3 regions of the Nonomuraea sp. B10E15 genome follow, and region 3 is predicted to be linked to each of the others. Evidence: riboswitches for the same ligand, from Rfam matches in the RefSeq annotation. Region 3 holds a riboswitch; each other region holds the start of a gene.
What was found. A riboswitch is a leader RNA that binds a small molecule or an ion and turns the genes downstream of it on or off. The one in region 3 is predicted to bind thiamine pyrophosphate.
Positions count from the first base shown of each region.

Region 1: it holds a riboswitch for thiamine pyrophosphate, as region 3 does, so the genes downstream of both, thiO (glycine oxidase ThiO) here and thiC (phosphomethylpyrimidine synthase ThiC) in region 3, are expected to answer to the same signal.
Region 2: it holds a riboswitch for thiamine pyrophosphate, as region 3 does, so the genes downstream of both, ABGB14_RS23325 (cytosine permease) here and thiC (phosphomethylpyrimidine synthase ThiC) in region 3, are expected to answer to the same signal.

Region 1 is NZ_JBDPMB010000001.1:1,487,446-1,489,678, reverse strand. Features, by position in the region: gene ABGB14_RS06890 (FAD-dependent oxidoreductase) at 1-884, opposite strand, end outside; TPP riboswitch at 944-1,060, shown strand; gene thiO (glycine oxidase ThiO) at 1,050-2,186, shown strand; gene thiS (sulfur carrier protein ThiS) at 2,183-2,233, shown strand, end outside.
Region 2 is NZ_JBDPMB010000008.1:78,012-80,244, forward strand. Features, by position in the region: gene ABGB14_RS23320 (hypothetical protein) at 43-888, shown strand; TPP riboswitch at 1,218-1,330, shown strand; gene ABGB14_RS23325 (cytosine permease) at 1,321-2,233, shown strand, end outside.
Region 3 is NZ_JBDPMB010000002.1:608,677-610,909, forward strand. Features, by position in the region: gene ABGB14_RS11740 (hypothetical protein) at 1-178, opposite strand, end outside; gene ABGB14_RS11745 (class I SAM-dependent methyltransferase) at 217-828, opposite strand; TPP riboswitch at 880-992, shown strand; gene thiC (phosphomethylpyrimidine synthase ThiC) at 985-2,233, shown strand, end outside.

The DNA of each region.
Region 1 (2,233 bases), on a different contig from region 3:
GCCTCCTCGCCGAGCAGCGTCGCGGCGGCGACCTCGGGCGCGTTGAGCGCGGAGTCCCAGTGTTCGACGCGGAGCCGGGTCTGCCAGCGGCGCGACCACCAGGCGGCGCAGTCGCCGACGGCGACGACGCCGGGCAACGAAGCGCGCAGATGCTCGTCGGTGACGACGCCGTTGTGCAGGTCGATGTCGGCGTCGGCGAGCCACTCGACGGCGGGACGCACGCCGATGCCGGTGACGACCACGTGGGCGTCGACGAACGCACCGCCCACCAACCGCACGCCGCCCTCGTCCACGGAGTCGACCATGGCGCCGAGCCGCAGGTCGATGCCGGAATACCAGGGCTCGGTGCGCGCGCCGATCTCGGCGCCGACGGCGGTGGCGAGCGGCGCGGGGCCGGCCTCGATCACCGTCACCGCGCACCCGGCCCGGCGTGCGGCGGTGGCGACCTCGGCGCCGATCCAGCCGGCGCCGATGATCGCGACGCGGGCGCCGGGGACGAGCATGGCCCTGAGCTCGTGGGCGTCGTCGAGGGTGCGCAGCACGTGCTGGGGACCGTCGCCGGGAAGCCTGATCGGGTCGGCTCCGGTCGCGATGACCAGGCCGTCGTAGCCCAGCTCGCCCTCGGTCGTCTCCACGACCCCCGCGCGCAGCGACTTGGCGCTGACGCCGGGCCAGAACTCGACGCCGAGCGCGGCCAGGTCGGCGCCGACGTAGCTGTCGTCGGCCTCTCCCGACAGCACGGCCTTGGACAGGGGCGGGCGGTCGTAGGGGCGATGGCGTTCCCTGCCGACCATGGTGACGCGCCCGGTGAAGCCCTTCGAGCGCAGCGCCTCCACGGTGCGCAGACCGGCCAGTCCTGCTCCGACGACGACGACGTGGTTCACGCTGATGACCATAACGGGGGCGGTGTCCGGGCGTGACACCGAGGCCGTAGGCTGGTGAGGGAAAGACGCGCGGGAGTCCGGCCGTGACCGGGCTGAGAGGAAGGCTTGACCGGGCCTTCGACCGCAAGACACCTGATCCGGGTCATGCCGGCGAAGGGAGCGCATGTGGACGTGATCGTAGGCGGCGGGATCGTCGGGCTGTCGGCCGCCTGGCGGCTGGCCCGCTCCGGCCGGCCGGTCACCGTGGCCGACCCGGCTCCCGCCTCGGGCGCGTCGCACGCGGCCGCGGGGATGCTGGCTCCGGTCAGCGAGGTGACCTACACCGAGGCGCCGCTGCTGCGGCTGGGGATGGCGGCGCTGCGCCGCTGGCCGTCCTTCGCCGCCGAGCTGGCCGCGGACGCCGGGCTCTCCGGGCCGGCCGCACTCGACTTCCGTACGAACGGCACGCTGGACGTCGCGTTCGGCGCCGACGACCTGGCGGCGCTGGACGAGCTGGCCGCGTTCATGGAGAAGCTGGAGCTGCCGGTCGAGCGGCTGACGGGGCGCGAGTGCCGGCGCCTTGAGCCCATGCTGGCCCCCTCCGTGCGCGGCGGCCTGCTGGCTCCCGGCGACGCCTGGGTCGATCCGCGCCGCGTGACGGCGGCCCTGCTCGCCGCCCTCGACCGGCTGCGCGTCCCGCTGGTGCGGGCGCGCGTGAGCGAGCTCCTGCGTGACGGCGGCAGGGTCACAGGGGTTCGCCTCGCGCCACCGGACGTCCCGGCCCCCGCCGTGGCCGATGGCGGCGTGCCGCGGCAGTTGCGGGCCGAGCGGGTGATCCTGGCGGCCGGGGCGTGGAGCGCCGGGCTCGCCGGGGTGCCGGTGCGGCCGGTCAAGGGGCAGATCATGCGGTTGCGCTCCGCCCAGCCCCTGCTCGGCCGGTGCGTACGCGGCACCGTGCACGGCTCGTCCGTCTACCTGGTCCCCAGGGGCGACGGCGAGCTGGTCGTCGGCGCGACCCAGGAGGAGATGGGGTTCGACACCAGGGTGACGGCCGGCGGGCTCTACGAGCTGCTGCGTGACGCCAGGGAGCTGGTTCCGGGCGTCACCGAGCTGGAGGTGGCCGACGTGGTGGCCGGGCTGCGGCCGGGCACGCCGGACAACCTGCCCGTCATCGGCCCGAGCGGCACGCCCGGGCTCACGCTGGCCACCGGGCACCATCGGGGCGGCGTGCTGCTGGCCCCGTTGACGACGGCCATCCTGCTGGGCGAAGAAGGCGAGCTGGCGGCGCTGTGCTCGCCGGAAAGGTTTCAGGAGATTTCATGATTGTGATGATCAATGGGACCGCGCACGAGGTGATCGACGGCACGACC
Region 2 (2,233 bases), on a different contig from region 3:
TCGGCACGACGAACGAGTGCGCAAGGAAAGAATTCCTCTTTCTTGGCAGGGGCGGTCGTAGCGCTGGTCGGCGTCGGGGTCGCCGCCTGTGCGGGCGCTGCCCAGAAGCCAGGCACACCGCCGTTCCGGGCAGCCTTCGCGCTGCCCTTCGATGCCTACCGGCTCAATGATGAAGACCTTGTTACGGTCACCGCCGCACGCACCAGGCTCAGACGGGAATGCATGGCCAAGAAGGGCTTCGTCTGGACTGGGAAACAGTCGGCTGCGGATGCCCACCCGCTCCTCAGCAAAAACGCCCGCCGCTACGGCCTTGCCGACTCAGAAGCCGCCCGGCGCTACGGTTACCACGTCCCTGACACGCCGCAAGAAGCACAGGCCCAGGCGGAGGAGGCAGCATGGGCCGGCCGTGCGAGCAAGGCCGAGCAGTCCGCCCTGCTCGGCCCGGGCGGGTGCGTGGACCAGGCGGATTCTGCCCTTTGGAAAGGCGTCCGCGACCGGGACTCCGCATGGCTTGTCGACCTGGAATACGCGGCGGTCGACCAATCCGCGGCAGACCCGGCGGTGGTCATAGCCACCCGGGCATGGAGCGATTGCATGCGCGACAACGGCTTCGACTACCAGACCCCACAAGCCGCGGTGGAGGACCGGCGGTGGAACCTCAACGTACCCAAGGTCTCACCGGCGGAACGGGCCGTGGCCGCCGCTGACGTACGCTGCAAGCAAAAGACCGATCTTGTCACCACTCGCGCCGCAGCGGAATGGCGAATTCAGACGAAGATGATCGAACAGCATGCCAAGCGGTTCGAGGCCCTGCGGAAGGCGAATCAGAGTTACCTCGGCAACGCACGACACACCCTTGACCGGCGAGCGGACAGCGAAGCACGGTGAAGGCGTAATACTTCCGGCAGGAAGCCACGTACCCCGGATCAGGTCGGGTCGCCCGAGGGGATCCCCCCTCGGGCGGCTTCGCCAGGGGCCTGCCGACGGTCGCGGTCATGACCCTGTGGGCGAGAACCTTGGGGCGGCCGGCTCCGTACGAGTTGCGGATGACGTCGTCGTTCTGTACGGCTACGCCCGCTGGGAGTGGTGCTGCCATGGCGGGCGCAGCCGCCACCACGGAGCCGGCCACCCGGGTCATGTCCCCCGGGCTGGCCGAACTCGGAGGGATGAGGCATCATGGGGCCCGCGGAACTTGGACATTCCGGCTCCGCACGTACAAATCAATCCGCGGGAGCTTGAGGCAATCAGGCTGAGAGGGCGACTACGGCTGTCGCCGACCGCATGAACCTGTCCGGGTAATGCCGGCGTAGGGAGTGTGCGATGTCGCACGTCGCCGACGAAGTTCCGCTGACTCTCGACGGTCAGCCCCCCAAGACTCTGGGCGTGCTCGATCAGGGCGCGCTCTGGGCCAACCTCGGTGTCAGCCTCCTCGGCTTCTCAGGGGCGCTGCTCCTGCTCAACCCGACCGGCGACGCGCCGCTGAGCCTGGCCGCCGCGCTGGTGGCGACGGTGGTCGGCAGCCTGATCGGAACGGCCATGGTGGGCCTGTCCGCCATCCCCGGCACCCGCACCGGCCAGCCCGCGATGGTGCTGCTGCGCGGCCTGTTCGGGGCCAGGATCTCCTACGCGCCCACGGTGCTGAACATCGTGCAGATGCTCGGATGGGGCGCTTTCGAGCTGTGGGTGATCGCCAAGGCCGCCACCGCGATCTTCGACGGGGTGGCGTACCCCGTGTGGGTGGTTCTGGCGGGCGTGCTGACCACCGCGCTCACGATCTGGCCGCTCGGCGCGATCCGCCTGCTGCGGCGGTACGTCACCGTCGGCGTGATCGTGTCGATGATCTGGTTCACCTGGTACTTCCTGTCCGAGGCGCCCGCCCCCGCCGGCGGGTCGTGGACCGGGTTCGCTCCGGCCGTCGACTACGTGATCGCGCTGTCGGTGTCCTGGGTGCCGCTGGCCGCCGACTTCGCCCGGCACTCCCGCTCCGGGCGCGCCGCGTTCACCGGGATCGTCGGCGGCTACACGGTGGCCCAGGTGGCCTGCCTCGGGCTCGGCGTCTACGCCGTGGCCATCGCCGGCGCCGCCGCCGTGAACGCCGACAACACGGCCGTGTTCGACCCGTTCGTGGCCGCGCCGCTCGGAGCGGTGTTCTTCGGCATCCTGGTGTTGCGCGAGACCGACCAGTCGTTCGCGAACGTCTACTCCACCACCATGTCGCTGCAGAACCTGATGC
Region 3 (2,233 bases):
TCTCCTTGACCGTCGAGCGGCAACGAGCCTTGCCCGTGTCGGCGAAGCGGCACTGGGCGAGCAGCGTCCGGTACTGTTCCTTGCTCACCTCGTGCTGGTCCGTCCCGTCGCCGTGGGCGGCGGGGGCGCCGAACGTGGCCAGCAGCACGAGTCCTGCGACAGCGGCGATCTTTTTCATAGTCCCCCTGATGGGGTTGGTACCGCTGGAGAGGGCCGTCAAACCTCGCGCTTGATCGCCAGGACGCTCAGCCATGTGCGCCCGGCGGTGTTCAGGCCGTGCTCGACGGTGTCGAATCCGGCCGCGTGGAGAAGGCGCAGGAGCGCGCCGGGGTCGCGGTGGACGAACCAGCGGTGCCGGCCGGCCTGGCTCGGAACCTCCTCCCACCCTTCCGAGTCGCCCGCCGAGGTGCTCAGGCCCAGCACGCCGCCCGTACGCAGGGTCAGTGACCAGGCGCGGAGCGTGGCATCGGTCTCGGCGGCGGGCACGTGCAGGAGGGCCGCGACCGACCACAGGCCGGCGAGCGAGCCGGGGGCCACGGGCGGCCGGCGCAGGTCGCCCAGCACGGCGGGCACGCCGCGGGCCGCCGCCAGCCCGGTCATGGCGGCCGAGCGGTCCACGCCGACGACCCGCAGCCCGCGCTCGCCCAGCCAGGCGGCGTCCCTGCCCGGCCCGCATCCCAGGTCGGCGACCGTTCCGCCGGCGGGCACGGCGTCGGCGAAGCGCTGCCTGAAGGCCTGGAGGCCGGCGTCGGGCCGCTCGGTGTTCGCGGCGAAGGCGGGGGCGATGTGGTCGTAGGTGGCTGCGGTCGTTGACGTGGGATCTTCCATTTTGCGGATGATGTCATGTTTCGTTCTGGCGGGGGCGTGGGTAGGATCAACGCCGTCCAACGCGGGAGCCCGGTGCGGACCGGGCTGAGAGGACGGCTGCGAGCCGCCGACCGCCAGAACCTGCTCCGGGTAATGCCGGCGAAGGGAGTTTGCGCGATGACCGACGCGCGTGTCCCCACCTTTACCAAGATCTACGAAGGCGACCTCCGCGTGCCCAAGCGCCAGGTCAACCTCTCCGACGGCTCGTCGGTGACGCTCTACGACACCTCGGGCCCGTACACCGACCCGTACGTCGAGACCGACGTGCGGCGCGGGCTGGCGGGCCTGCGCGAGCCGTGGGTCGCCGCCCGCCGCGCGGCGGGCGAGCCGGTGACCCAGGTGGCCTGCGCCAAGCGGGGGATCGTCACCAAGGAGATGGAGTTCGTGGCCGTGCGGGAGGGCGTCACCCCCGAGTTCGTACGCCAGGAGGTCGCCGCCGGCCGGGCCATCATCCCCGCCAACGTCAACCACCCCGAGACCGAGCCGATGATCATCGGCCGCAACTTCCTCGTCAAGATCAACGCCAACATCGGCAACTCCGCCGTGACCTCCTCCATCGAGGAGGAGGTCGAGAAGATGACCTGGGCCACCCGGTGGGGCGCCGACACGATCATGGACCTGTCCACCGGGCCCGACATCCACGAGACCCGCGAGTGGATCATCCGCAACTCGCCGGTGCCGGTCGGGACCGTGCCCATCTACCAGGCGCTGGAGAAGGTCAAGGGCCGCCCGGAGGAGCTGTCGTGGGAGGTCTACCGCGACACCCTGATCGAGCAGTGCGAGCAGGGCGTCGACTACGTGACCGTGCACGCGGGGGTGCGGCTGGCGTACGTGCCGCTCACCGCCCGCCGCAAGACCGGGATCGTCTCGCGCGGGGGCTCGATCATGGCCGCCTGGTGCCTGGCGCACCACCGCGAGAGCTTCCTGTACGAGCACTTCGACGAGATGTGCGAGCTCCTGGCCCGCTACGACGTGTCGTTCTCCCTCGGTGACGGGCTGCGCCCCGGCTCGATCGCGGACGCCAACGACGAGGCCCAGTTCGCCGAGTTGCGCACGCTCGGCGAGCTGACCACGATCGCGCGGGCGCACGACGTCCAGGTGATGATCGAGGGCCCGGGGCACGTGCCCATGCACAAGATCAAGGAGAACGTCGACCTGCAGCGCGAGCTCTGCGACGACGCGCCGTTCTACACCCTCGGCCCGCTCGTCACGGACGTCGCCCCCGGATACGACCACATCACCTCGGGCATCGGCGCCGCCATGATCGGCTGGTACGGCACCGCCATGCTCTGCTACGTCACCCCCAAGGAGCACCTCGGCCTGCCGAACAGGGACGACGTCAAGACCGGCGTGATCACGTACAAGA